One region of the Serratia marcescens subsp. marcescens ATCC 13880 genome, then DNA from elsewhere that is predicted to be linked to it. Evidence: predicted binding sites of a transcription regulator. Region 1 holds the regulator's gene; each other region holds the start of a gene.

Region 1 (7,404 bases):
GCAAGAAAACGCCATCTTTTGCAAGGATATTCGCCCGCCGCCGATCGCGTTTCACCGGCCACGTCATTCCGGTCAAAACATACGTTGAGAATAACATTTTTAATCCGACCATTTCACTAATATATTGCGCCGCGATGACGGCGCGGCTTAATTATATCCGCCACCGTCGCCTGGCGCTTTTTTATACATCAACAGGCTGATTTTAAACCAAAAAAAATGTCATTAACGTTTTCTCACAATATGGATTATTATTTATGAGTTCTTCGCTGTTTTATATGGCGAAGTTCGGGAATACTGTAACTCTTTCGATATCCGTTTCGGGGCCAAGGTTGGTGACGTCGACATGCGTTTAATTCTTACGCTCTTTGCGCTGCTGTTTACGCAGCTCTTCTTCAATCTGGCGCACGCTGCGCCACAGGCGCGCGTTGCCGCCGAGCAGCGTAAAAGCCATGTTAATGAAGCGCGGCCCGATGACCGCAGAAAAAAGAAAGCGGATAAAGCCGCCAAAAAAGCCAAAGTGACGGCCCCCGAGAAAAAAACCAGGACCGCCAAGGTCAAAAGCGAGAAAAGCGCGAAAAAGATCGTCAGCGCCAAACCCAAGGCCAAAGCGCAGAAAATCGCCAAGATTAAAGTCACCCCGCCGAAAAAGGGCTATAAAAAAGGCTATGGCCGCCACCGCGACGCCGGTATGGCTACCGCCAAGCTGGCGCGTGATGAAAAACCGTTGAAACTCAGCCCGGCGCACAAAAAGCGTTACCAGCACGCCAAGCAGACTGCGATGGCCAAGCTGATGGATCAGATGGGCAAACCTTACCGCTGGGGCGGCAGCTCGCCGCGCACCGGCTTCGACTGTAGCGGACTTATCTATTACGCCTATAAAGACGTGGTGAAAATCAAGATGCCGCGCACCGCCAACGAAATGTATCACCTGCGCGACGCGGCGCCGATCAAGAAAAGCGAACTGGAAAGCGGCGATTTGGTGTTCTTCCGCATCAACAACCGCGGCGTGGCGGATCATGTCGGCGTCTATCTCGGCAACGGCAAATTCATCCAGTCGCCGCGCACCGGCGAAGAGATCCGCATCAGCCAGCTCGACAACGACTATTGGCAGAACCACTACATCGGCGCACGCCGCGTAGTGACGCCGAAAACCATCCGTTAACTCCCTGCTCTGCGCGGTTGCGGCCCCGGTCGCAACCGCCTGCTCAAGCTATCGCCCATCGCACCTCCCCACGCGCATTTCTCGCTTTTCTTCCTGTTTTTTATGATGAAAATTGTTAAGATTGAATGACCACAATAAAAAACGGCCCATCTGGCTCCCGCCTCGGCGGGAAAAAAGTGGCGCTGTAAAGGAGGAAGCAATGTCGTTTGAATTACCTGCATTACCGTATGAGAAAAACGCGCTCGAGCCGCACATCTCCGCCGAGACCCTGGAATACCACTACGGCAAACACCACAATACCTACGTAGTTAACCTGAACAACCTGGTGAAAGGCAGCGAGTTCGAGGGCAAATCGCTCGAGGAGATCATCAAGACCTCCAACGGCGGCGTGTTCAACAACGCCGCGCAGGTGTGGAACCACACCTTCTACTGGCACTGCCTGTCGCCACAGGGCGGCGGTGAACCGCAGGGCGAACTGGCGGCCGCGATCGTCAAATCCTTCGGCTCTTTCGCTGCGTTCAAAGAACAGTTCACCGATGCCGCCGTGAAAAACTTCGGCGCCGGCTGGACCTGGCTGGTGAAAAAACCGGACGGCGCGCTGGCGATCGTCAACACCTCCAACGCGGCAACTCCGCTGACCGGTGAAGATAAACCGCTGCTGACCGTTGACGTGTGGGAACACGCGTATTACATCGATTACCGCAATGCGCGTCCAAAATACCTGGAAAACTTCTGGGCGTTGGTCAACTGGACATTTGCGGCGGAAAACCTGGCGTAAACGCAGGCCTTGCCTAAGTAACGAGGCGCAGCCAGAGGCTGCGCCTTTTTTAAAACCGGCGGGAGATCAGTTCAACGCGGCGACAAAGCTGAAAGCGATGATCATCGCCAACGCGCCGACGGTAGTGAACAGAGACATCTTCAGATCGGTATCCATGACAACTCCTTTAAAATGGGCTTTCCTAAGGATAAAAGGCGCACAATTAGTACGTCAAATCATTTTCCCACAGTTCGCCGATAAAATCTTGTTATCATTTCCCGGTTTATAATCTCGATTACCTCTTCCACTTTTGTTCAATATGCGACAAAATTCGCAGTTCACAACTGCGTACCGGCATCCATGCCCCTCCTGATTAAGCGCTGAAGACTTCAACACACTAAAAACTCAGTTTTCGCTTCTCTGGAGAAGGATCTACGTAGGCAAACGATTAACATCACACTTACATGCTGTAAACATGTGAGTTCAGGAGTCATTCCTTACATGGCAACGATTAAAGATGTGGCCAAACGCGCGGGCGTTTCCACCACCACCGTTTCGCACGTCATCAATAAGACTCGTTTCGTCGCCGAAGAGACCAAAGCGGCCGTGTGGGCCGCCATCAAAGAGCTGCACTACTCGCCGAGCGCCGTGGCGCGCAGCCTGAAAGTCAATCACACCAAGTCGATCGGCCTGCTGGCCACCTCGAGCGAAGCGCCCTATTTTGCCGAAGTGATCGAGGCGGTGGAAAACAGCTGCTACAGCAAAGGTTACACCCTGATCCTGTGCAACTCGCACAACAATCTGGACAAGCAGCGCGCCTACCTGGCGATGCTGGCGCAAAAGCGCGTCGACGGCCTGCTGGTCATGTGTTCCGAATACCCGGATCAACTGCTGGGCATGCTGGAGGACTACCGTAATATCCCGATGGTGGTGATGGACTGGGGCGCCGCGCGCGGCGACTTCACCGACACCATCATCGATAACGCGTTCGAAGGCGGCTATCTGGCCGGCCGTTACCTGATCGAGCGCGGCCACCGCGATATCGGCGCCATCCCGGGCCAGCTGTCGCGCAACACCGGCGGCGGCCGTCATCAGGGCTTTATGAAGGCGCTGCAGGAAGCGCATATCGACATTCGCGAAGAGTGGATCGTCCAGGGTGACTTCGAGCCGGAGTCCGGCTACAAGGCGATGCACCAAATCCTGTCGCAAAAACAGCGGCCGACCGCGGTATTTTGCGGCGGCGACATCATGGCGATGGGCGCCATCTGCGCCGCTGACGAGCTGGGGCTGCGAGTGCCGCAGGATATTTCCGTGATCGGCTATGACAACGTGCGCAACGCCCGCTACTTCACCCCGGCGCTGACCACCATTCACCAGCCGAAAGAACGCCTGGGAGAAATGGCCTTCACCATGCTGCTGGATCGCATCATCAGCAAGCGCGAAGAATCGCAGGTGATCGAAGTGCATCCGAAGCTGGTCGAACGCCGTTCGGTCGCCGATGGTCCGTTCATCGACTACCGCCGCTGATCATCTTCCCTGCCGGAGGCCTGCGCGGCTTCCGGTGCCGCCTCACTCAGCCACTCCTGATTCAGCGTCTCGCCATCGCCCAAGTACGCCAGCAGCCAGCTCATCGCCGGTGACGGTTTATCCTGTTGCCAGGTCAGGCAGCAGGGGCTGGCGGGAAACGGCTGCTGCAACTGCAACGCCTTCAGCTCACCGCACTGCACCAGCGGCAGCGCCAGATGCGCCGGCATCATGCCGACGCACAATCCGGCGCACAAACAGTCGAGCGCCGAGGTCCAGTCCGGCACCACCAGCCGCCGCTGGTTATCCAGCGTCCAAGTGACGCGCTTGGGCAGATTGCGCGAGGTGTCTTCCAGACAAAGCGCAGGGTATGGCCTCAACCGATCGTCATTCAATGGCCCTGCCAGCTGCGCCAACGGATGCTGTGGGCTGACTACGCACAGCCAGTTCATATCCCCCATGTCGCGGAAAGCGAAGCCGCCGCCGACCGGCACCGCGCGCGTGGCGCCGATCGCCATGTCCACCCTGCCGTCCACCAACGCATCCCACACGCCGTTGAACACCTCGGGTTGCAGCATCAGTTCAACGTCGGGGAAATGGCGGTAGAAATCCAGCACCAGCTGGCGGCTGCGCTGCGGTTTGACGATGATGTCGACTGCGATATTCAGCTGGCCGCGCCACCCGTTGGCCACCTGTTGACAGTGGCGGCGGGTGTCGAGCATTTTTTTGATAACAACTCGCGCATCCTTGATAAACAGCGCGCCGGCCGGCGTCAACTCCACATCACGGTGACGCCGCTCAAACAGCGGCACCGCCAGCCATTGTTCCAGTTGCCGCACGGTATAGCTCACCGCCGACGGTACCCGGTGCAGCTCCTGCGCCGCCGCGCTGAAACTGCCGGTGCGCGCCACCGCGTCAACAACTTCAAGAGAATATTCAGACCACATCGCTTTGCCTTCAATTTTTTTAACAGCACTTTGCAAATATTACCGTTTCACAAGCAGAGATCCAGCCGGATACACTGGCCGGCGCTAAAAACCTGCGACACTAAAATATTAACGAGAAATACCATGCGAAACTCCTTTGGTTTTATGTTCTACCTCGCCGGCCTGAGCATGCTGGGTTATCTGGCGACCGATATGTACCTGCCCGCCTTCGGCGCCATGCGGGAGGAACTGCAAATTTCCGCCGGCGCGGTCAGCGCCAGCCTGAGCATCTTTCTGGCCGGCTTCGCCTTCGCGCAGTTGCTGTGGGGGCCGCTCTCCGACCGACTGGGCCGCAAACCGGTATTATTGATTGGCCTGTCGCTGTTCGCGCTCGGCTGCCTGGGCATGCTGTGGGTGGAAAATGCCGTGCAGCTCTGGATACTGCGCTTTATTCAGGCCGTCGGCGTCTGTTCCGCCGCCGCCATCTGGCAAGCGCTGGTGGTCGACCGCTACCGCGAAGGCCAGGCCAACCGCGTATTCGCCACCATCATGCCGCTGGTGGCGCTGTCGCCGGCGTTGGCGCCGCTGCTTGGCGCCTGGCTGCTGAACCACGCCAGCTGGCGCGCGATCTTCGCCGTGCTGTTGGCCATCACCGCCCTGCTGCTGCTGCCGACGTTGCTGCTCAAAGATCGCGCCAAAACGCAACCCGCCGCCGATGCGCCAAAAAGCGGCGTCAGTTTTTGGCAATTATTGAAATCCCCGGTGTTCAGCGGCAACGTCGCTATGTACGCCGCCTGCTCGGCCGGCTTCTTTGCCTGGCTGACCGGCTCGCCGTTCATCCTCGGTGATATGGGCTACGGCCCGAGCGACATCGGTCTGAGCTATGTGCCGCAGACGCTGGCTTTCCTGTTGGGGGGCTATGGCTGCCGCGCCGCGCTCAAGCGCATCAATGGCAAAACCCTGCTGCCGTGGCTGCTGGTAGCTTATGCTGTCAGCATGGTGGCCCTGTATCTGGTGGCGACCCTGACCAATCCGACGCTCACCACGCTGCTGATCCCGTTCTGCGTCATGGCGCTGGTCAACGGCGCCGGCTACCCGATCATGGTGGCGAATGCGCTGATGCCATTCCCGGAAAGCAGCGGTAAAGCCGCCGCGCTGCAAAATACGCTGCAATTGGGGCTGTGTTTTGTGGCGAGCATGCTGGTGTCGGCGTTTATTGCCCAGCCGCTGTTGGCAACGGTGACGGTGATGGTATCTACGGTAGTCCTGGCCGCGCTGGGTTATTTCCTGCAGCGGGGAAAAGCGGCCGATGCGCAGCAAAAGGCACAGCGGGAACATGCTAACTCAGCGTCATAATTACCAAGATTAATAATCACTTAAAGAATATGCGTGCCAAGTGCGATTTACAGTTGAGTCAACGCCTCGGCACGCCTATACTCAAAAACAACCTTGTAAAGTAACACCTTATAATCTCTATATCTCAATCAGCTATTGTGTACGCGCCTTGCGTCACACTCTTTTTTTAAAGAGGCGTTTATCCTGCGCCGTTTGCGTCGGGCCGTTTCTTTAAATTTCCTCTGTTCATAGTCGGATATCAGACGCCGCGGGCTTATTTCCCGTTGGTATACGTATGCACCCGCAGAAATTGTCTAAGCTGTTTCCTAACGGGTCATCAGTCAGAAGAAGGTGATGGAGAAGCTATGAGTTCATCGTGTATAGAAGATCTGAGCATCCAGGATAACCAGTGGTACCGTATCGCGCACGAAATGCTCGGTCTGGCCGGTATCGAAATCAACGGATCGCGCCCTTTCGATATTCAGGTTAAAAATCCCGAATTCTTTAAACGCGTTTTGCAGCAAGGGTCACTGGGCCTGGGCGAAAGCTATATGGACGGTTGGTGGGAGTGCGAGCGGCTGGATATGTTCTTTCAGCGCGTGGTCAGCGCCGGGCTGGAGAAGAAACTCCCCCACCACCTGAAAGATACCCTGCGTATCGCCGCCGCGCGCCTGACCAATCTGCAATCGAAAAAGCGCGCCTGGATCGTCGGCAAAGAGCATTACGATCTTGGCAACGATCTGTTTACCCTGATGCTCGATCCTTACATGCAATATTCCTGCGGCTACTGGAAAGACGCCACCACGCTGGAGGAAGCGCAGGAAGCCAAGCTGCGGATGATCTGCGAGAAACTGCAGCTGCAGCCGGGCATGCGTTTGCTGGACATCGGCTGCGGCTGGGGCGGCCTTTCCGCCTATGCGGCGAAAAATTACGGCGTGTCGGTGGTCGGCGTGACCATTTCCGCCGAACAGCAGAAGCTGGCTCAGGCGCGCTGCGCCGGGCTGGATGTGCAGATCCTGTTGCAGGATTATCGCGATCTGCATCAGCAGTTCGATCGCATCGTGTCCGTTGGCATGTTCGAGCATGTCGGGCCGAAAAACTACCGCACCTATTTCGACGTGGTGGAGCGCAATCTGGCACCGCACGGCCTGTTCCTGCTGCACACCATCGGCTCCAACAAGACCGACATGAACGTCGATCCCTGGATCAACAAATATATCTTCCCGAACGGCTGCCTGCCCTCAGTGAGACATATCGCCGAGGCCAGCGAAGGCCATTTCGTGATGGAAGACTGGCACAACATCGGCGCCGACTACGATCGCACGCTGATGGCCTGGTTCGAGCGCTTCAAACAGGCGTGGCCGCAGCTCGCCGAGCGCTATTCCGAGCGCTTCGAACGGATGTTCAGCTATTATCTGAACGCCTGCGCCGGCGCGTTCCGGGCGCGCGATCTGCAGCTATGGCAGGTGGTGTTCAGCCCGAAAGGCGTGGAAGGCGGCATCCGCGTCGCACGCTGAACGCTCCCCCTAATAAAAAAAGCCCCGGCAACCTCATCGCCGGGGCTTTTTTGTTCTTTCTAACCAGGCGGCTTAGCCGCAGTAAACGCGGATGATTTTATCGTCGCTGTCGCCAAGGAAGTTCAGGCGGCGCAGGTTGAAATCCATGGTGACGGCAGAGTTGTACGGAATGGCTCGCACCTT
Region 2 (7,404 bases), 1.3 Mb from region 1:
TCGGCGGCGCGTTGATGGCTATCGAAACCGCCGAGCGTCTGGTGCAGGAGCAGATGTACTGATGTCTGAGGTGGTCTCGCCCGCTCAGCCGACGCTGAAGGTAGCGCTGGGCATCGAATATGACGGCAGCCGGTACTACGGCTGGCAGCGGCAGCAAGAAGTGGCCAGCGTGCAGGAACGCCTGGAGCAGGCGTTGAGCAAGGTGGCGGATGCGCCGATTACCGTGCTGTGCGCCGGGCGCACCGACGCCGGGGTGCACGCCACCGGGCAGGTGGTGCATTTCGAAACCACTGCGCGCCGCAAGGACGCCGCCTGGACGATGGGGGTGAATACCCATTTGCCGCCGGACATCGCGGTGCGTTGGGTGAGCCCCGTCGCCGACGATTTTCACGCGCGTTTCAGCGCCACCGCGCGCCGCTACCGCTATATCATTTTCAACCATCGCTACCGGCCGGCGGTGCTGCAGCAGGGGGTGACGCATTTTTATCACCCGCTGGACGCCGATCGCATGCACCGGGCGGCGCAGGCGCTGCTGGGCGAGAACGACTTCACGTCGTTCCGCGCGGTGCAATGTCAGTCGCGCACCCCGTGGCGTTGCGTAAAACACGTTAAGGTTACGCGCTACGGCGAATATATTGTGGTAGATATCAAGGCGAATGCCTTTGTGCATCATATGGTTCGCAACATCGTCGGCAGCCTGATGGAGATCGGCTGCGGCAATCAGGGTGAGAACTGGATGGCCGAGTTGCTGGCGCTGAAGGATCGCAATCTGGCGGCGGCGACGGCGCGAGCCGAGGGGCTGTATCTGGTTGCCGTGGATTACCCTGACCACTTTGGTCTACCGCGGCCGCCGATGGGGCCGCTGTTTTTGCCCGACGATTAAACGCCGGCACGCCTGAAAGCGTCGCTCCCTTGTGCTTCTGCCGGGTGATTGAAACGCCCGGCATCAATGAGAGAATTTATGGACATCATCAAGTTTATTATTGATTTTATTCTGCATATTGATGTGCACTTGGCCGAACTGGTCGCACAATACGGCATGTGGGTCTACGCTATTCTGTTCCTGATCCTGTTTTGCGAAACCGGTCTGGTGGTGACGCCGTTCCTGCCGGGGGATTCTTTGCTGTTCGTCGCCGGCGCGCTGGCGGCGTTGCCGACCAACGATCTGAACGTGCACACCATGGTGGCGTTGATGGCCGTGGCGGCGATCATCGGCGATGCGGTGAACTACACTATCGGGCGGTTGTTCGGCGAGAAGCTGTTCAGCAACCCGAATTCGAAAATCTTCCGCCGCAGCTACCTGGACAAGACGCATCAGTTCTATGAGAAGCACGGTGGGAAAACGATTATTCTGGCGCGATTCGTGCCGATCGTGCGTACTTTTGCGCCGTTCGTCGCCGGCATGGGGCATATGTCCTATCGCCACTTCGCCGCCTACAACGTGATTGGCGCACTGGTTTGGGTGCTGCTCTTCACTTATGCTGGCTATCTGTTCGGCGATCTGCCGGTGGTGCAGGAGAACTTGAAGCTGTTGATCGTCGGGATCATCATCGTTTCGATTCTGCCGGGCGTGATTGAAATTTGGCGCCACAAGCGCGCGGCCGCCCGCCAGCAAAAACAGTAAAAACATCGCTTAACCTGTCGGTTCGACCAGTTTTTTGTCCACAGCGTCGGGCCGATATGGTTTAATGAGCGACATTATGGTCTGTTCCTGCGAACAACCCTGAAGCCGATGCCTCAGTCGCCGCGCTTGCCGCGCCGCGAACGGGCATTTTTTCATTGGGGTGTTTTCGGGGGGATTGTTAAAGCATGAACAGCGGACTGGCGTGTGCCAGGTTCAAACAGAAAGGTCATCGATGAGCTGGATTGAACGAATTCTTAACAAGAGCAATATCACACAAACCCGTAAGGCGAGCATTCCTGAAGGGGTCTGGACTAAATGCGACAGCTGCGGCCAGGTTCTCTACCGCGCCGAGCTGGAGCGGAATCTGGAAGTGTGCCCGAAGTGCGACCACCACATGCGTATGAGCGCGCGCGCGCGTCTGCATACCCTGCTGGACGAAGGCAGCGAAGTGGAGCTGGGCAGCGATCTGGAGCCGAAGGACGTTCTGAAATTCAAGGATTCCAAGCGCTATAAAGATCGTCTGGTCGCCGCACAGAAAGCGACCGGCGAGAAAGACGCGCTGGTGGTGATGAAGGGCACGCTGTACGGCATGCCGATCGTCGCCGCGTCCTTCGAATTCGCCTTCATCGGCGGCTCGATGTCTTCCGTGGTCGGCGCGCGTTTCGTGCGTGCGGTTGAGCAGGCGCTGGAGGACAACTGTCCGCTGGTGTGCTTCTCCGCCAGCGGCGGCGCGCGCATGCAGGAAGCGCTGATGTCACTGATGCAGATGGCGAAAACCAGCGCGGCGTTGGCCAAAATGCAGGAGCGCGGCTTGCCGTATATCTCCGTGCTGACCGACCCGACCATGGGCGGTGTCTCCGCCAGCCTGGCGATGCTGGGCGACATCAATATCGCCGAGCCGAAAGCGCTGATCGGTTTTGCCGGCCCGCGCGTTATCGAGCAAACCGTGCGCGAGAAACTGCCGCCGGGCTTCCAGCGCAGCGAGTTCCTGATCGAAAAAGGCGCGATCGACATGATCGTTCGCCGTCCGGAAATGCGCCAAACGTTGGCGAGCATTCTGTCCAAGCTGACCAACCAGCCGCAGCCGCATTTCGATGAGGCCGCGCCGGTCATTGAGCCGGAGCCGCAGGCCGACGCCTGAGGCAAAGACAGATCCCGCCCGGGTTCAGCCGCCACTTTGTGGCTAAGTGACGGCTGATGCCCGCTCCCTGCCGGCCGTAGCCTTTCCGCTGCGGTTTGCAGGCTGGCGGCAGTCACGAAGCGCATCGCCTTTACCGCGGTGAGGGTGGTGCCCTGATGGATTAATGAACCCAAGTTCAGTGATGGGACTCATGCAAAACCACCAAATTCCCCAAGCCACGTCGCCATTGAGCTCGTGGCTTTACTATCTGGAACGTCTGCACAGCCAGGCGATCGAACTCGGCCTTGAGCGCGTACAGCGCGTCGCGGCGCATCTGGATTTACTGACCCCCGCACCCACGGTGTTCACCGTTGCCGGCACCAACGGCAAAGGCACCACCTGTCGCACCCTTGAAGCTATTCTGCTGGCCGCCGGCCTGCGCGTCGGCGTCTACAGTTCACCGCATCTGGTGCGCTATACCGAACGCGTGCGCATTCAGGGCGAAGAGCTGAGCGAAGCGGAGCACAGCCGCTCGTTCGCCGCCATTGAAGCCGGCCGCGGCGAAACGTCGCTGACCTATTTCGAATTCGGCACCCTGTCGGCGCTGCAGCTGTTCAAACAGGCGCGACTCGACGTGGTGATCCTGGAAGTGGGGCTGGGCGGGCGTCTCGACGCCACTAACATCGTCGATCCGAGCGTGGCGGTGATCACCAGCATTGCGCTCGATCACACCGACTGGCTGGGCAACGATCGCGAAAGCATCGGCCGTGAAAAGGCCGGCATTTTCCGCAGCGGCAAACCGGCGGTGGTCGGTGAACCCGATATGCCGGACAGCATTCGTCAGGTTGCCGAAACGCTGGGCGCGCCGCTGTCTCGCCGTGGTGAAGCCTGGCGCTTCAGCGAGCAGGGCGATCGCTGGCAGTGGCAGGGCGGCGACACGCTGCTGACCGATCTGCCGACGCCGAACGTACCGCTGGCCAACGCCGCTACCGCGCTGGCGGCGCTCAACTGCAGCCCGCTGGAAATCGACGAACGCGCGATTTTCACCGGGCTGCAGCAGGCGACACTGCCGGGGCGTTTCCAGATCGTGCGGCGGGAGCCGACGCTGATCCTCGATGTGGCGCACAACCCGCACGCCGCCGGCTATCTGGCCGGGCGTCTGGCCAAACTGCCGCGCAACGGCGGCAAGGTGCGCGCGGTGGTGGGCATGCTGTCGGACAAGGATATCGCCGGCACGCTGGCCTGCCTCAGCGAGCAGGTGGATGAATGGTACTGCGCGCCGCTCGACGGGCCGCGCGGCGCCAGCGTCGAACAACTGGCGCAACATCTGACGGAACCGCGCCGCTTTAATGATGTCGAAACTGCCTGGCGGCAGGCTATGCAGGATGCTGATAAACAGGATATTGTGATCGTCTGTGGATCGTTCCACACCGTGGCGCAGGTGATGGCGGCGTTAGACGAGATGCGGGGAGTGTGAGTGGCGAGTAAATTTCAGAACCGACTGGTCGGAACCGTGATTCTGGTGGCGCTGGGGGTGATCATCCTGCCAGGGTTGCTGGACGGCAAAAAGAAGCATTACGAGGATGAATTCGCGGCCATTCCGTTGGTGCCGAAGGCGGGCGACGTCGAAGAGAACGACGTGCTGCCACCGGTGACGCAACCGTTGCCGGCGCAGCCGCCGGAAGGGGCGGGCGCGCTGGTCGAACAGCAGGCGGCCAACGAAGCGGCGGCGCAACAGGCGGTGCGACAAGGTGCTCAGCAGCCAGCGCAGGTGGCGCCGCCACCGGTCGAGACGCGTCCTCAGCCGGTGCCGCAGCCCAAGCCGAAACCGGTAGAAACCAAACCGGTGGAAGTGAAACCGAAACCGGCTCCGCAACCGAAACCGGTGGAAGTGAAGCCGGTACCGAAGCCGGAGCCGACGCCGAAACCTGAACCGACGCCGCAGCCGAAACCGGCGGAAGAAAAAGCGCCGGCCGGGCAAGCCTACGTCGTGCAGCTCGGGGCGTTGAAAAATGCCGCCAAGGCGAACGAGATTGTCGCCTCGCTGCGCCTCTCGGGCTATCGCGCCTTTACCGTGCCGTCAACGCCGGTGCAGGGGCAGATCACCCGCATCTATGTCGGCCCGGACGCTTCCAAGCAGAAGCTGCAGGCGGCGCTGCCGTCGCTGAACTCGATCAGCGGGCTGAGCGGGCAGGTGAAGCCGTACGGCCGTTAAACCCCGCAGGGGCGCAGCACGATGCGCCCCTGAATTAAGGAGTGGTGGAGATAAAGCGAGAAAAACCGCGCCTTTTACAGGCGAAATCACCTATGTAGGCGCGGCGATTGGGAATTTTTTGATCGCCGCTTTTTATTTGTAACGTGGTAGGAAATCCCCTACGCAAACGTTTTCTTTTTCTGTTAGAATTCGCCGCGAATTGGATGCAGGGGCGATTCATCATTGGAATAGTTCATGGTCTGGATTGATTACGTCATTATAGCGGTGATTGGATTTTCGGCTCTGGTGAGCCTGATCCGAGGGTTTGTTCGCGAAGCATTGTCACTTGTGACATGGGGATGTGCGTTTTTTGTTGCCAGCCATTTCTACTCTTACCTTGCGGTCTATTTCACTCGTTTTGAAGATGAACTGGTGCGAAACGGCATCGCGATCGCGATTTTGTTCATCGCGACCTTGATCGTAGGGGCTATTGTTAACTATGTGATTAGCTCACTGGTAGAGAAAACCGGGTTGTCGGGCACCGACCGGGTGTTGGGCATCTGCTTCGGCGCGCTGCGCGGAGTATTGATCGTCGCGGCGATCCTGTTCTTCCTGGATACCTTTACCGGCTTTTCACAGAGTGCCGACTGGAAACAGTCACAGCTCATTCCCCAGTTCAGTTACGTCATCAGGTGGTTCTTTGACTACCTGCAGAGCACGTCGAGTTTCTTGCCGACCCAATTGCCGGGGCGGTAGCGCTGATGAGGAAAAGACAACATGTGCGGTATTGTCGGTATCGCCGGTTTCATGCCGGTAAACCAGTCGATTTATGATGCGCTGACGGTGCTTCAGCACCGTGGCCAGGATGCCGCAGGCATCGTCACCATTGACGCCCACAACGGGTTCCGTTTGCGTAAAGCTAACGGCCTGGTGAAAGATGTGTTTGAGGCGCGCCATATGCAACGCTTGCAGGGCAACATGGGCATTGGCCATGTGCGTTACCCGACGGCCGGCAGCTCGAGCGCCTCTGAGGCCCAGCCTTTCTACGTCAACTCGCCGTTCGGCATTACGCTGGCCCACAACGGCAATCTGACCAACGCCCATGAGCTGCGCCAAAAGCTGTTCGAAAGCGGCCGCCGCCATGTCAACACCACCTCCGACTCGGAAATCCTGCTGAACGTGCTGGCCAGCGAACTGGATCGCTTCCCGCATTATCCGCTGGAGGCCGACAACATTTTTACCGCGGTCGCCGCCATGCATCAGCAACTGCGCGGCGCTTACGCCTGCGTGGCGATGATCATCGGCCATGGCCTGCTGGCGTTCCGCGATCCGAACGGTATTCGTCCGCTGGTGATCGGCAAGCGCACGCTGGAGGATGGCCGCAGCGAGTACATGGTGGCTTCCGAGAGCGTGGCGCTGGATACCCTGGGCTTTGAGTTCCTGCGCGACGTGGCGCCGGGCGAAGCGGTGTACATCACCACCAAGGGCCAGCTGTTCACCCGCCAGTGCGCAGAGAACCCAAAAACCAACCCGTGCCTGTTCGAATACGTCTATTTCGCGCGCCCGGACTCCTTTATGGACAAGATCTCGGTCTACAGCGCCCGCGTGCGCATGGGCCAGAAGCTGGGTGAGAAGATTGCCCGCGAATGGGAAGATCTGGACATCGACGTGGTGATCCCGATCCCGGAAACCTCCTGCGACATCGCGCTGGAGATCGCGCGCATTCTCGAAAAACCCTACCGCCAGGGCTTTGTGAAGAACCGCTACGTCGGCCGCACCTTTATCATGCCGGGCCAGCAGGCGCGTCGTCAGTCGGTGCGCCGCAAGCTGAACGCCAACCGCGCCGAGTTCCGCGACAAGAACGTGCTGCTGGTGGATGACTCCATCGTGCGCGGCACCACGTCGGAACAGATCGTCGAGATGGCGCGCGAAGCGGGCGCCAAGCGTGTGTACCTGGCTTCCGCCGCGCCGGAAGTGCGTTTCCCGAATGTCTACGGCATCGACATGCCGAGCGCCAACGAACTGATCGCCCACGGGCGTGAAGTGGATGAAATCCGCCAGATTATCGGCGCCGACGGGCTGATCTTCCAGGACCTGGACGATCTGATCGAAGCGGTGCGCGAAGAGAACCCGGACATCACCCAGTTCGAATGCTCGGTGTTCAACGGCATCTACGTGACCAAAGACGTCGATCAAAGCTATCTGGAATATCTGGAGTCGCTGCGCAGCGACGACGCCAAGGCGCTGCGAGGGCAAACCGAAGCGGAAAATCTGGAACTGCACAACGAAGGCTAACCGGCCGCGTTGATTACTCGGGGGGCATCGCCGCGTCTGCGGCGGTGCGCCTTGCTCCTGTGAACTTGCTTATCCCTCGCCATTGCGGCAAAGTCTGCCTGATCTTACTTTTTACGGCAGAGGCCATTTTCCATGAAACGACTCATCATCGGCATTTCCGGCGCCAGCGGC
Region 3 (7,404 bases), 2.4 Mb from region 1:
AGATGGCTGAGATGGGGGTGGCCGCGCACTGGGCTTACAAGGAAAGAGAACAGGGCGAAACCGGCACTACGGCGCAGATCCGCGCCCAGCGCTGGATGCAAAGCCTGCTGGAGCTGCAGCAAAGCGCCGGCAGTTCGTTTGAATTTATCGAGAGCGTCAAATCCGATCTGTTCCCGGATGAGATTTACGTTTTCACCCCGGAAGGCCGCATCGTCGAGCTGCCCGCCGGCGCCACGCCGGTCGACTTCGCCTATGCGGTGCATACCGATATCGGCCATGCCTGCGTCGGCGCGCGCGTCGATCGTCAGCCGTACCCGCTGTCGCAGTCGCTGACCAGCGGCCAGACCGTCGAGATCATCACCGCGCCGGGCGCGCGGCCCAACGCCGCCTGGTTGAACTTCGTGGTCAGCTCGAAAGCGCGCGCCAAAATTCGCCAGATGCTGAAGAACCTCAAGCGCGACGACTCCGTCGGCCTCGGCCGCCGTCTGCTCAACCATGCGCTGGGCGGCAGCCGCAAGCTGGCCGAAATTCCGCAGGAAAACATTCAGCACGAACTGGACCGCATGAAGCTGGCGACGCTGGACGATCTGCTGGCGGAAATCGGCCTGGGCAACGCCATGAGCGTGGTGGTGGCGAAGAACCTGCAGGGCGATCAGTCCAGCCTGGGCACCACCTCCGGCGTGCGCAACCTGGCCATCAAGGGCGCCGACGGCGTGTTGATCACCTTCGCCAAGTGCTGCCGTCCGATTCCGGGCGACCCGATTATCGCTCACGTCAGTCCGGGCAAAGGGCTGGTGATCCACCATGAATCTTGCCGCAATATTCGCGGCTATCAGAAAGAGCCTGAGAAGTTCATGGCGGTCGAGTGGGATAAAGAGACCGAGCAGGAGTTCATCGCCGAGATCAAGGTGGATATGTTTAACCACCAGGGCGCGCTGGCCAACCTGACGGCGGCGATCAACGCGGCCGAGTCCAATATTCAGAGCCTGAACACCGAAGAGAAAGACGGTCGGGTTTATAGCGCCTTTATCCGCTTGACCACCCGCGATCGCATCCATTTGGCAAACATTATGCGTAAAATCCGTATCATGCCGGATGTGATCAAAGTTAACCGCAACCGAAACTAGCGCTTATGAGTCCTGAACGCTATGCGCGGATTTGTGAAATGCTTGCGACCCGGCAGCCGGATCTGACGGTCTGCCTGGAGCAGGTGCACAAGCCGCATAACGTCTCCGCCATTATCCGCACCGCCGACGCCGTCGGCGTGCATCAGGTCCACGCCGTGTGGCCCACCACCCGCATGCGCACCCTGGTTTCCTCCGCCGCCGGCAGCAACAGCTGGGTCAGCGTTAAAACCCATCCCACCATCGGCGACGCGGTCGGTCACCTGAAAGCGCAGGGCATGCAAATTCTGGCCACCAACCTGTCTGCGCGCGCGGTCGATTTCCGCGAGGTGGACTACACCCGGCCAACCTGCGTGCTGCTCGGCCAGGAAAAAACCGGCATCACCGAAGAAGCGCTGGCGCTGGCCGATCAAGACATCGTCATTCCGATGATCGGCATGGTGCAATCGCTCAACGTCTCCGTGGCCTCCGCGCTGATCCTGTATGAGGCGCAGCGCCAGCGGCAGAACGCCGGTCTGTATCGCCGCGACAACAGCATGCTGGACGAAGAAGAGCAGCAGCGTCTGCTGTTCGAAGGCGGCTATCCGGTGCTGGCCAACGTGGCCAAGCGCAAGGGGCTGCCGCGTCCGCAGATCGACGAACAGGGCCAGGTGGTCGCCAGCGCCGAATGGTGGGCGGCCATGCAGGCGACGGTGCGCAAATGAAAGGCCGCCTGCTGGATGCTGTCCCACTCACCACGCTTTCCGGGGTTGGCGCCAGCCAGGCGGGCAAACTGGCCAAGCTTGGCCTCGACACCATTCAGGATCTGCTGCTGCACCTGCCGCTGCGCTACGAAGACCGCACCCGTCTCTACCCGATCAACGATCTGCTGCCGGGCATCTACGCCACGGTAGAAGGGGAAGTGCTGCGCAGCGACATCAGCTTCGGCCGCCGCCGCATGCTGACCTGCCAGATCAGCGACGGCACCGGCATCCTCACCATGCGGTTCTTCAACTTCAACGCCGCAATGAAAAACAGCCTGGCCACCGGCCGCCGCGTGACCGCCTACGGCGAGATCAAACGCGGCAACCACGGCGCGGAGATCATCCATCCGGAATACCGTATTCAGGGCGAAACCAGCGAGGTTGAGCTGCAGGAGTCGCTGACGCCGGTTTACCCCACCACCGAAGGGGTGCGGCAGGCCACGCTGCGCAAGCTGACCGATCAGGCGCTGGCGCTGCTGGATACCTGCGCCATCGCCGAGCTGCTGCCGCCGGAGCTGAGCGGCGGCCTGATGAGCCTGCCGCAGGCGCTGCACACCCTGCACCGCCCGCCGCCGGACATCCAGCTGGCGGATCTGGAGCTGGGCAAACACCCGGCGCAAAAGCGTCTTATCCTCGAAGAGCTGCTGGCGCATAACCTCAGCATGCTGGCGGTGCGCGCCGGCGCGCAGAGTTATCAGGCGCAGCCGCTGCTGCCGGACGATCGGCTGAAAAACCGTTTTCTCGCCCAGTTGCCGTTCTCGCCGACCGGCGCGCAAACGCGCGTGGTGGCCGACATCGAAGCCGATATGCAAAAAGACTTCCCGATGATGCGGCTGGTGCAGGGCGACGTCGGCTCCGGCAAAACGCTGGTGGCGGCGCTGGCGGCGCTTCGCGCCATCGCGCACGGCAAGCAGGTGGCGCTGATGGCGCCGACCGAGCTGCTGGCCGAACAACATGCCAACAACTTCCGCCAGTGGTTCGAACCGCTGGGGTTGGAAGTCGGCTGGCTGGCCGGCAAGCAGAAAGGCAAGGCGCGCATTGCACAGCAGGAAGCCATCGCCAGCGGCCAGGTGTCGATGGTGGTCGGCACCCACGCCATCTTCCAGGAGCAGGTGCAGTTCAACGGCCTGGCGCTGGTGATCATCGATGAGCAGCACCGCTTCGGGGTGCATCAGCGGCTGGCGCTGTGGGAGAAAGGCGAAGAGCAAGGCTTCCACGCCCATCAGCTGATCATGACCGCCACGCCGATCCCGCGCACGCTGGCGATGACCGCCTACGCCGATCTCGATACCTCGGTCATCGACGAGCTGCCGCCGGGCCGTACGCCGGTGACCACCGTCGCCATTCCCGATACCCGCCGCGCCGACATCATTCAGCGGGTGAAAAGCGCCTGTCTGGAAGAGGGGCGACAGGCTTACTGGGTGTGCACGCTGATCGAAGAGTCCGAGCTGCTGGAAGCGCAGGCGGCGGAAGCCACTTGGGAAGAATTGAAAGCCGCGCTGCCGGAGCTGAAGGTGGCGCTGGTGCACGGCCGCATGAAAGCGCAGGAAAAGCAGGCGGTGATGCAGGCGTTTAAACAGGGCGAGCTGCAGCTGTTGGTCGCCACCACGGTGATCGAAGTCGGCGTCGACGTGCCGAACGCCAGCCTGATGATCATCGAAAACCCGGAACGGCTGGGCCTGGCGCAGCTTCACCAGCTGCGCGGCCGCGTAGGGCGCGGCGCCGTGGCCTCACACTGCGTGTTGCTGTACAAAACGCCGCTGAGCAAAACCGCGCAAACGCGCCTGCAAGTGCTGCGCGACAGCAACGACGGCTTCGTCATCGCGCAGCGCGATCTGGAGATCCGCGGCCCGGGCGAGCTGCTGGGCACCCGCCAGACCGGCAGTGCCGAATTCAAGGTGGCGGATCTGCTGCGCGACCAGGCGATGATCCCCGAAGTGCAGCGCGTCGCTCGCCATCTCCATCAGCACTATCCGGAACACGCCCAGGCGCTGATCGAACGCTGGCTGCCGGAGAAGGCGCGCTACTCCAACGCATAAAAAAGGGCGCCTGCGGCGCCCTTTTCGTGGTGACTCGCGATATCACCCCACCGCCGGGAACACCGGCAGCAGCAGATACAGCTTGATGACGATGGCGTTGGCGATATCGATAAAGAACGCCCCCACCATCGGCACCACCAGAAACGCCAGATGCGACGGGCCGAAGCGATCGGTGATCGCCTGCATGTTGGCGATCGCCGTCGGCGTGGCGCCCATGCCGAAGCCGCAGTGGCCGGCGGCCAGCACCGCCGCGTCGTAGTTCTTGCCCATCACCCGGTAAGTAACAAAGATCGCGTACAGCGCCATCACCAGCGTCTGCACCGCCAGGATCGCCAGCATCGGCAACGCCAGCGAAGCCAGCTCCCAAAGGCGCAGGCTCATCAACGCCATCGCCAGGAACAGCGACAGGCTGACATTACCCAGCACCGATACCGCCCGTTCGAACACGGTATAGAAACCGGTGAAGGCCAGGGTGTTGCTGAGGATCACCCCGACGAACAGCACGCAAACGAAGTTAGGCAGCTCAAACACCGTTCCGTTCAGCAGGCCGGCAATCAGCTGCCCCAGGCTCAGACAGATGGCGATCATGGCGATGGTTTCGATCATCACCAGCGAGGTGATCAGGCGGCCGCTTTCCGGCTTCTCGAAACCGCTCGGCTGCACGCTGTCTTCCGGGGTGCCTTCCGGCGTAGAGGAGTGTTTGACCAGATAGCGCGCCACCGGGCCGCCGATCAGGCCGCCCAGCACCAGGCCGAAGGTGGCGCAGGCCATGGCGACTTCCGTCGCGTTTTCAAAGCCGTAGCGCTCGATGAACAGCTTGCTCCAGGCCGCCCCGGTGCCGTGGCCGCCCGACAGGGTGATCGACCCGGCGATCAGGCCCATCAGCGGATCCAACCCCAGCATTTTCGCCATGCCGATGCCGATGGCGTTCTGCACCAGCAGCAGCCCCAGCACCACGAACAGGAATACCATCAGCGCCTTGCCGCCGGCGCGCAACCGCGCCAGGTTGGCGTTCAGGCCGATGGTGGCGAAGAAGGCCAGCATCAGCGGATCCTTCAGCGACATGTCAAAGCTGATTTCCCAGTTGGCGAACTTTTTCAGGGCTAACAGCAGGAGGGCCACCAGCAAACCGCCGGCGACGGGAGCGGGAATGGTATATTTTCGCAGCAGGGGAATGCTTCTGACGCACTTGCCTCCGAGAAGCAAAACCAGCGTCGCCGCGACTAACGTGCCATAAGTATCAAGATGAAACATCCAGGTACTCCATGTAAGGGAAAAGATCCAAATAAAAATAATAAGTTATAGAAAACCACTTAGTTTTTAAACTTGATGAGTGCAGGATTAGAAGTAAAAAACGCTGAGATGACAAGAAAAAATGAATGAAAATGCGACATAAACGAGAAAGTCGGCAACATAATATTTGCGCGCAACCGTTTGCTTTTGCGGGGCGGGGCATTAAAATGCCTGCTTTGCCGTATCTGGAAACGCCACACCATGAGCATGTCATCCTCCGAGCTTGATGCCGCGCGCCAAGCCGCCTCAGAACCCCGCGCCAGTGAACTGATTTATCGCCTGGAAGATCGCCCGCCGCTGCCGCAAACGCTGTTTGCCGCCGGCCAGCATCTGCTGGCGATGTTCGTCGCGGTGATCACACCGGCTCTGCTGATCTGCCAGGCGCTGGGCCTGCCAGCACAGGATACCCAGCACATCATCAGCATGTCGCTGTTCGCCTCCGGTCTGGCTTCCATTCTGCAAATCAAAACCTGGGGACCGGTGGGTTCCGGGCTGTTGTCGATTCAGGGCACCAGCTTCAATTTCGTTTCGCCGCTGATCATGGGCGGTCTGGCGCTGAAAAACGGCGGCGCCGACGTGCCGACCATGATGGCCGCGCTGTTCGGCACCCTGATGGTCGCTTCTTGCACCGAAATTTTACTGTCGCGCGTGCTGCATCTGGCGCGCCGCATCATCACCCCGCTGGTTTCCGGCATCGTGGTGATGATCATTGGCCTGTCGCTGATTCAGGTCGGTCTGACCTCGATCGGCGGCGGTTATGCCGCGATGAACGATCACAGCTTCGGCTCACCGAAAAACCTGCTGCTGGCCGGCGCGGTGCTGGCGGTCATCATCCTGCTGAACCGCCAGCGCAACCCTTACCTGCGCGTCGCTTCGCTGGTGATCGCCATGGCGGTCGGCTATCTGTTGGCCTGGGCGATGGACATGCTGCCCGCCGACGCACCGGCAGCTCCAACGGCGGCGATCACCATCCCCACGCCGCTCTATTACGGCCTGGGCTTCGACTGGAACCTGCTGCTGCCGCTGATGCTGATCTTTATGGTCACCTCGCTGGAAACCATCGGCGACATCACCGCCACTTCCGACGTCTCCGAACAGCCTGTCAGCGGGCCGCTGTACATGAAGCGCCTGAAGGGCGGCGTACTGGCCAACGGCCTGAACTCGATGCTGTCGGCGGTGTTCAACACCTTCCCCAACTCCTGCTTCGGCCAGAACAACGGCGTGATCCAGCTAACCGGCGTCGCCAGCCGCTATGTCGGCTTCGTGGTGGCGCTGATGCTGATCGCGCTGGGGCTGTTCCCGGCGGTGGCCGGCTTCGTGCAGCACATCCCCGAGCCGGTACTGGGCGGCGCGACCATCGTGATGTTCGGCACCATCGCCGCCTCCGGCGTGCGCATCGTGTCGCGCGAGCGCCTGAACCGCCGCGCCATCATGATCATGGCGCTGTCGCTGGCCGTCGGCATGGGCGTCTCCCAGCAGCCGCTGATCCTGCAGTTCGCGCCGGACTGGCTGAAAACCCTGCTCTCTTCCGGCATCGCCGCCGGCGGCATTACCGCCATCGTGCTGAACCTGGTGTTTCCGCAGGAACACGAGAAAAAGTAACCCGCCCATTGGCGTTCAAACGGCCGCTTGCGGCCGTTTTTTATTGTCTATCAGACCATTGCCCTTGAGATGCCCAGCCAATTGCGGCATAAACAGGGTATCTTTTTTGACCGATGCGGATGTAGACGATGAAATTTATCGGAAAGCTGTTGCTGACGTTGCTGCTGCTGATCGTGCTGGCGGTGGTGCTGCTGTACCTGGTCGGGCAAACCCGCTGGGCGGCAGGCCGCCTGAGCGCCTGGATCAGCGACAACAGCGAATACCGCCTGTCGATAGGAAAAATCACCCATTCGTGGCGCCAACCGGACCAGATCGCTCTGGAAGACGTGCGGCTGGCGCGCAGCGGCCAGCCGCAGGCGCTGGTCGCCAAACGCGTCGATCTCGGCCTCAGCCTGCGCCAAATCACCGAACCGCGCTATTTCCACAGCGTCACGCTGCGTGACGGCACGCTGAACGTGCAGCCGCAGACTGCGGCGCTGCCTGTACAGGCCGACGTGCTGCAACTGAGCAACATGGCGCTGCAATCCAACGATAACGCGTGGCAGCTCAACGCGCAGCAGGTCAATGCCGGCATCACGCCGTGGCGCCCGCTGGCCGGCCATC
Region 4 (7,404 bases), 2.1 Mb from region 1:
AACCCGGTGCTGATCGGCGCGGTGCGGGTGCCGGACGGCACCGTCGATCCTTTCCGGCTGACCGCCGCCAACATGCTGGACGCGCGCGAACACGGCGCGCAGATCCTGACTTACCACCAGGTGGTGGGGCTGCTGCGCAGCGGCGACCGGGTGACGGGCGTGCGCGTTTACGACCATCAGAATCAGCGGCGCTATGAGCTGCACGCACCGGTGGTGGTCAACGCCGCCGGCATCTGGGGCCAGCAGATCGCCGAATACGCCGATTTGCGCATCCGCATGTTCCCAGCCAAGGGGGCGCTGCTGATCCTCGGTCACCGCATCAACAATATGGTGATCAACCGTTGCCGCAAACCGGCGGACGCCGACATCCTGGTGCCGGGCGACACCATCTCGCTGATCGGCACCACCTCGACCCATATCGACTACGACCAAATCGATAACATGCTGGTGACGCCGCAGGAGGTGGACATTCTGATCCGCGAAGGGGCGCTGCTGGCGCCCACCCTGGCGCAGACCCGCATTCTGCGCGCCTATGCCGGGGTGCGGCCGCTGGTGGCCAGCGACGACGATCCCAGCGGGCGCAACGTCAGCCGCGGCATCGTGCTGCTCGATCACGCCAGCCGCGACGGGCTGGAAGGGTTTATCACCATCACCGGCGGCAAGCTGATGACCTATCGTCTGATGGCGGAGTGGGCCACCGACAAGGTGTGCGAAAAGCTTGGCGTAAACCGCCCGTGCACCACCGCGCAGGACGCGTTGCCCGGATCCCGCCAGTCGGCGGAGGAAACGGCGCGCAGCGTGGTCTCACTGCCCGCCAGCATTCGCGGCTCGGCGATCTACCGGCACGGCGATCGCGCCAGCCAGGTGCCGGCGGCCGATCGGCTCGACACCAGCCTGGTGTGCGAATGCGAGGCGGTGACCGCCGGGGAAGTGCGCTATGCGGTCAATTCGCTGACCGTCAATAACCTGGTGGATCTGCGTCGCCGCACCCGCGTCGGCATGGGCACCTGCCAGGGGGAACTCTGCGCCTGCCGCGCCGCCGGACTGCTGACGCGCTTCAAGGTCAGCACGCCGCAGCAATCCATCGCGCAGCTGTCGCAGTTCCTCAACGAACGCTGGAAAGGCGTGCGGCCGATCGCCTGGGGCGACGCGCTGCGCGAGAGTGAATTTACCAGTTGGGTTTACCAGGGATTATGCGGGCTTGAGGCCCAGGCAGACAAAGAGCAGGAGGCGGATGATGCGATTTGACGTAGTGGTGATTGGCGGCGGCCTGGCGGGCCTGAGCTGCGCCATTGCCGTGGCCGAACTGGGCAAACGCTGTGCGGTGGTCAGTTCTGGCCAGAGCGCGCTCTACTTCTCCTCCGGCTCGCTCGATCTGCTGGCGAGATTGCCGGACGGCACGCCGGTCGAGATGCCGCTGGCGGCGTTGCCGCAGCTGGCGCAACAGGCGCCGCAGCATCCGTATTCTCTGATTGGGCCCGGCCGGGTGGCGGCGCTGTCCGCCGCCGCACAGCGGCTGCTGGAGCGCTGCGGGCTGCACCTGCAGGGCGAGGGAGCCAACAACCATCTGCGCATTACGCCGCTTGGCACGCGCCGCGCCACCTGGCTCAGCCCGCAGGCGATCCCGACGCTGCCGCTGACCGGCCAACTGCCGTGGCGGCGCATCGCGGTGATCGGCATCGAAGGGTTCCTCGACTTCCAGCCGCAGATGGCCGCCGACGCCTTGAGCCGCGAGCTCGGCGTAGAGACGGAGGTAGCCTATCTGCACATGCCGGCGCTGGACAGATTGCGCAATAACCCCAGCGAGTTCCGCGCGGTGAACATCGCCCGGGTTCTGGATTTGATGGAAAGTCTGCCGCCGATGGCCGAGGAGCTGCGGCGGCTGGCGGGCGAGGCCGAGGCGCTCTTCCTGCCGGCCTGTCTGGGCCTGGAGGACGACGCGTCGCTGGCGGTGCTGCAGGATGCGGTCGGCAAGCCGATCCGGCTGCTGCCGACGCTGCCGCCTTCGGTGCCCGGCATGCGCTTGCATCAGGCGCTGCGGCGGCGTTTCCAACAGCTGGGCGGCGTTTTCATGCCCGGCGACAGCGTGCTGCGCGCCGAGAGCGAGGACGGTCGCATCACCGGTTTGTACACCCGCAACCACGGCGATATTCCGCTGCGGGCGCAGCAGGTGGTGCTGGCCAGCGGCAGCTTCTTCAGCAATGGGCTGGTGGCCGATTTCGACCGGGTGCGTGAGCCGATCTTCGGGCTGGACGTGCACAGCCGCGCCGATCGCGCCGACTGGAGCCGGCGCGAGCTGTTCGCGCCGCAGCCTTATCTGCAGTTTGGCGTGCGCACCGACGGCAGGCTGCGGGCGATGAAGCAGGGAGTGCCGTTCGACAATCTGTATGCCATCGGCGCGGTCGCCGGCGGCTACGATCCGCTGCAGCAGGGCTGCGGCGCCGGCGTGTCATTGATCGGTGCGCTGCACGTCGCGCAGCAGATCGCCGCGGAGGAGTGCGTATGAGCCTGCATCAGGACCACAGCTTTGAAAGCTGCATCAAATGTACCGTCTGTACCACCTACTGCCCGGTCGCCAAAGTGAACCCGCTCTATCCGGGGCCGAAACAGGCGGGGCCGGACGGCGAGCGGCTGCGGCTGAAAGACCCGGCGCTGTACGACGAAGCGCTGAAATACTGCACCAACTGCAAGCGTTGTGAAGTGGCCTGCCCGTCCGACGTCAAAATCGGCGACATCATTCAGCGCGCCCGCGCCGACTTCGCCCAGAGCAAGCCGACGCTGCGTGACGCCATCCTCAGCCACACCGATATCATGGGCTCGCTGTCGACGCCATTTGCGCCGATCGTCAACGCCGCCACCGGGCTGAAACCGGTGCGCAAGCTGCTGGACAAGGCGCTGAAGATCGATCACCGCCGCGAACTGCCGAAATACTCGTTCGGCACCTTCCGCCGCTGGTACCGGCAGCAGGCGCAGGCGCAGCAGCGTTACGCCGAGCAGGTGGCGTTTTTCCACGGCTGCTTCGTCAACTATAACCACCCGCAGCTGGGCAAGGATTTGATCCGGGTGTTCAATGCGCTGGATATCGGCGTGCAGTTGCTGAAGCGCGAGAAATGCTGCGGCGTGCCGCTGATCGCCAACGGGTTTATTGAGCAGGCCAAAAAGCAGGCCAGGGTTAACGCCGAGTCGCTGCATGAAACGGTGCTGGAGCGCGGCATTCCGGTGGTGGCCACTTCATCGAGCTGCACCTTCACCCTGCGCGACGAATACCCCCACTTGCTGGACGTAGACACTACCCCGGTGCGCGATCGGGTGGAGCTGGCGACGCGCTATCTCTATCGCCTGATCAATCAGGGGCGCAGCCTGCCGCTGAAACGCACGCCGCTGCGGGTGGCGTATCACACGCCTTGCCATATGGAGAAGATGGGCTGGACCGCCTACACCCTGGAGCTGCTGCGGCAGATACCGGGGCTGGAGCTGGTGGTGCTGGATTCGCAGTGCTGCGGCATCGCCGGCACCTACGGGTTCAAATCGGAGAACTACGCCACGTCGCAAGGCATCGGCGCGCCGCTGTTCCGGCAGATAGAAGAGAGCGGGGTGGATCTGGTGGTGACCGACTGCGAGACCTGCAAATGGCAGATCGAAATGTCCACCAGCAAGCGCTGCGAACATCCGATCACCCTGCTGGCGCAGGCGCTGGCATAAAACGAAAGGGCCGGCAGGCCGGCCCCTGCGGGATTACTGCTTCAGCTTCAGGGTAGAGATGATGCCTTCGGCTTCAGTCTGCGCCTGCTGCTGATTGTCTGCCGGCAGCGTTACCTGGATGGTCAGCATGTTGTTGTTCAGCGAACCGATCAGGACGGAAGAATAAGCCTTTTCACCGCCGCTGGTGATGATGCTGTCCAGCTGACGCAGCGGCACGCCGTTGACGTCGAGCGCCTTGTTGGTGATCACCTGCAGGTTGGCGTCACGCGCGCGCTGGGTATTCTCCAGGCGTTTGGCCAGAGTCTCCAGGCTGTCGGCGGTCTTGTCGCCCAAGATGACGATCACCGCGCGCTGGCCGGTGCTGTCTGCGTAAACATGCATGTTGTTGGCCTGGTTGCCCAACTTGCCGCTCTGATCCGCCATGCCGACCGGCAGGGTGAACGCCAGTTTACCGTCCAGCAGGCTCACCTGCTGCCCGGCCGGCGCGCTGGCCGCCGCGCCGTCTGGCGCTGCCTTGGTGTCTTTGGTTTCGCCGTCGCAGGCCGCGAGGCCAAGCGCCAGCAGGCTGATACCCATCAATTTCGCTACTTTACGCATCGGGCTTCCTTCTTCCTTTCCGGTAGGGATTCACTGTCGTATCGCAACCTATTCCAGGTTGAAATGCAAGGCAGATGTTGTCACAAGTTTTTTTCCAGTAATAGCCGATAATCAGCCACTTCGCCTTTCTTTTCCAGCTGAACAATCTGATAGTGGTGGGCGATCAGCATCGTCAGCATGGCGCGGAACCGGTTACGGGTTTTGACCGTCAGTTGGCGATAGCCCTGCGCCCGCGCCCAACGTTCCTGTTCAGCCAACAAGGCCTGCGCCACGCCGTGGCGACGAAATGCCGGCAGCACGCCGCCCAGCCAGCTGTAAAACACCGTTTCCTGCCGTTGATAACCGAGTTTGAAACCGGCCGGCTGTCCGGCTATCTCGGCGATCAACAGGCTGGCGGGGGCGGCGCCGATGCGTCGCTGCAGATCGGCCAGGCTGTGCAGGCCGCCGAATTCGGGGATGCGTTGGTAAAGGCGGTGGATGTCTTCGAGCGTGGCGGTGCGGACGATTGGGGTCATGAGCGGCCTCCAAAGGATAGGGCCGCCCAGAATAGCACGACTCAGCCCGGCAGCAGGCCGCCGCTGCGCGCCGCGATGCGTTTGAGCAGCATGTTCAGCAACACGCCGTACATCGGCAGGAAGAACAGCAGGCAGATCATCACCTTGAAGCTGTAATCCACCAGCGCGATCTCCACCCAGTTGTTGGCCATGAAGGGATCGCTGCTCTTATAAAAGGCGATGAAGAAGAACGCCAGCGTATCGCTGATGTTGCCGAGGAACATCGCCGCCGCCGGCGCCACCCACCAGGCGCTGCGTTGGCGCAGGCGGTTGAAGACGTGTACGTCGAGGATCTGGCCGAGCACATAGGCCATAAAGCTGGCGACGGCGATGCGCGCCACGAACAGGTTAAAACTGCTCAGCGCCGCGAAGCCCTGCCATTCTCCCTGATAGGTGACGGTGGAGATCACATAAGAGATGAACAGCGCCGGCACCATCACCGCCAGGATAATGCGTCGCGCCAGCGGCGCGCCGAAAATGCGTACGGTCAGATCGGTCGCCAGGAAGATAAACGGGAAGGTAAAGGCGCCCCAGGTGGTATGGAAGCCGAAAACGGTGATCGGCAGCTGCACCAGGTAGTTGCTGGAGGTAATGATGGCGATATGAAACAGCGAAAGCCAGACCAACGCGGTGAAGCGCTGCTGTGCGGTAAACGAATACATGTTGTAGCCTTTTTAGCAGTGGGGTGAGGGAACCCAGTGTGTCTTGTCAAAACAGCAAAAAACGCTGCGCGGCGGCATGATACGCGTTTGCGCAACCAATGCAATGGTTAAATTTAACGCAAACGTTAACGCATCTTGCGCAGAAAAACTACCGGCGTAAACTAGGCGCTAATGAGATGCGGCGAGCGTTCGCCGATCGTTTTTGAACGAGAAAAATTGCATGACTGACTTATTTGCCCAGGCAGACCAGACGCTCGACGCGCTGGGGCTGCGTTGCCCGGAACCGGTGATGATGGTGCGCAAAACCGTGCGCCATATGGACAACGGCGAAACGCTGCTGATTATCGCCGACGATCCGGCCACCACCCGCGATATCCCGGGGTTCTGCCGCTTTATGGAGCACACGCTGGTGGCGCAGGAGACCGAGCAGGCGCCATACCGTTATCTGCTGCGTAAAGGCGTCTAACGGCGGCGCGGCCGAGTTAAAAGTTCTCTCCCCCAAATGACAACGGGCGCGGTATGCCGCGCCCGTGTTTGTTTCCGAACTTAGCTGCGTTTTCTCAATAGCCGCAGCGCGTTGGCGGTGACCAGCGCGGTGGCGCCGGAGTCGGCCAGCACCGCCAGCCACAGCCCGGTCAGCCCCAGCAGGCTGGTGATAAGGAAGACCCCTTTCAATCCCAACGCGATGGTGATGTTTTGCCGGATATTGGCGTGGGTGGCGCGCGAGATGCGGATCATCTCCGCGACGCCCACCAGCCGATTGTGGGTCAGGGCGGCGTCGGCGGTTTCCAATGCCACGTCGGTGCCGCTGCCCATGGCGATGCCGATGCTGGAGGCTTTCATCGCCGGGGCGTCGTTGATGCCGTCGCCGATCATCGCCGTCGGGCGCAGTTCGCTCAGTTCGGTGACCGCGCTGACCTTATCTTCCGGCAGCAGACCGGCGCGATAGTCGAGGCCCAGCTCGCCGGCGATCGCCGCGGCGGCGCGCGGGTTGTCGCCGGTCAGCATCACGCCGCGAATGCCCAGCGCGTTCAGTTCGGCTATCGCCTGCCTGGCGTCGCCGCGCAGCGTATCGCGCAGCGCCAGCAAACCGATGGGCGCGCCGTCTTCCAGCACCACCACCGCCGTTTTACCGGCGTTTTCCAGCTTGTCTACCTGGCTCTGCCATTGGGCGTCGAGCAGGCCCGGCGCCAGCTTGCCCGGCGCACTGATCAACACGGTCTTGCCGTCCACGATCCCTTCCACGCCGACGCCGGCCAGCGCGCGGCGCGCCTGCGCCAACGGCAACTCAGCCCCGCTTGCGGCGGCGCGGTTGATGATCGCCTGCGCCAGCGGGTGATGTGAACCGGCTTCCACCGCGGCGGCAAGCTGCAACAGCCGTTGTTCGGTCAGCGCGCCGATAGGCAGCACGTCGGTGACCGTCGGCTTGCCTTCGGTCAGGGTGCCGGTCTTATCGAAGGCGATGGTTTGAATCTGGCCCAGTTGCTCCAGCGCCGCGCCGCCTTTAATCAGCGCGCCGCGCCGCGTGGCGGCCGCCAGCCCGGATGTGATGGCCGCCGGCGTTGAGATCACCAGCGCGCATGGACAGCCGATCAGCAGCAGCGTCAGGCCGCGATAGATCCAGGTCTCCCACGGCTGTGAGAACAGCAGCGGCGGTACCAGGATCACCGCGACCGCCAGCAGCATAATGGCCGGGGTGTAGTAGCGGCTGAAGCGATCGAGGAAGCGTTCGATCGGCGCGCGGCGCTCTTCGGCCTCTTCAATCAGCTGCAAAATGCGGTCGATGGCGTTTTTGCCAGGCTCGGAAATCACCTTCATCTGCGCCGCCTGATCGACGGACAGGCTGCCGGCGGCCACTTTCTCACCCTGTTGGCGCTCGACCGGCACTG

What was found. The regulator PurR, encoded in region 1, represses purine synthesis genes. The targets are predictions, from matches to a motif close to CANGCAAACGTTTGCNTG.
Region 2: the regulator PurR is predicted to act here: its motif matches at 5,119-5,136, upstream of cvpA (colicin V production protein).
Region 3: the regulator PurR is predicted to act here: its motif matches at 5,330-5,347, upstream of J0F90_RS24065 (nucleobase:cation symporter-2 family protein).
Region 4: the regulator PurR is predicted to act here: its motif matches at 5,631-5,648, upstream of tusA (sulfurtransferase TusA).

The regions. Positions count from the first base shown of each region.
Region 1 covers NZ_CP071238.1:2,285,678-2,293,081, reverse strand. The annotation lists gene J0F90_RS11040 (C40 family peptidase) at 344-1,162, shown strand; gene sodB (superoxide dismutase [Fe]) at 1,362-1,940, shown strand; gene cydH (cytochrome bd-I oxidase subunit CydH) at 2,007-2,096, opposite strand; gene purR (HTH-type transcriptional repressor PurR) at 2,421-3,446, shown strand; gene punR (DNA-binding transcriptional activator PunR) at 3,434-4,390, opposite strand; gene punC (purine nucleoside transporter PunC) at 4,514-5,725, shown strand; gene cfa (cyclopropane fatty acyl phospholipid synthase) at 6,070-7,221, shown strand; gene J0F90_RS11005 (I78 family peptidase inhibitor) at 7,294-7,404, opposite strand, start outside.
Region 2 covers NZ_CP071238.1:3,552,194-3,559,597, reverse strand. The annotation lists gene J0F90_RS16995 (aspartate-semialdehyde dehydrogenase) at 1-62, shown strand, start outside; gene truA (tRNA pseudouridine(38-40) synthase TruA) at 62-883, shown strand; gene J0F90_RS16985 (DedA family protein) at 962-1,624, shown strand; gene accD (acetyl-CoA carboxylase, carboxyltransferase subunit beta) at 1,857-2,765, shown strand; gene folC (bifunctional tetrahydrofolate synthase/dihydrofolate synthase) at 2,956-4,221, shown strand; gene dedD (cell division protein DedD) at 4,222-4,959, shown strand; gene cvpA (colicin V production protein) at 5,194-5,694, shown strand; gene purF (amidophosphoribosyltransferase) at 5,716-7,233, shown strand; gene J0F90_RS16955 (UbiX family flavin prenyltransferase) at 7,366-7,404, shown strand, end outside.
Region 3 covers NZ_CP071238.1:5,031,430-5,038,833, forward strand. The annotation lists gene spoT (bifunctional GTP diphosphokinase/guanosine-3',5'-bis pyrophosphate 3'-pyrophosphohydrolase) at 1-1,127, shown strand, start outside; gene trmH (tRNA (guanosine(18)-2'-O)-methyltransferase TrmH) at 1,133-1,828, shown strand; gene recG (ATP-dependent DNA helicase RecG) at 1,825-3,906, shown strand; gene gltS (sodium/glutamate symporter) at 3,949-5,160, opposite strand; gene J0F90_RS24065 (nucleobase:cation symporter-2 family protein) at 5,401-6,801, shown strand; gene J0F90_RS24070 (AsmA family protein) at 6,930-7,404, shown strand, end outside.
Region 4 covers NZ_CP071238.1:199,568-206,971, forward strand. The annotation lists gene glpA (anaerobic glycerol-3-phosphate dehydrogenase subunit A) at 1-1,248, shown strand, start outside; gene glpB (glycerol-3-phosphate dehydrogenase subunit GlpB) at 1,238-2,506, shown strand; gene glpC (anaerobic glycerol-3-phosphate dehydrogenase subunit GlpC) at 2,503-3,702, shown strand; gene J0F90_RS00920 (DcrB family lipoprotein) at 3,736-4,299, opposite strand; gene J0F90_RS00925 (GNAT family N-acetyltransferase) at 4,380-4,814, opposite strand; gene J0F90_RS00930 (7-cyano-7-deazaguanine/7-aminomethyl-7-deazaguanine transporter) at 4,856-5,515, opposite strand; gene tusA (sulfurtransferase TusA) at 5,736-5,981, shown strand; gene J0F90_RS00940 (zinc/cadmium/mercury/lead-transporting ATPase) at 6,062-7,404, opposite strand, start outside.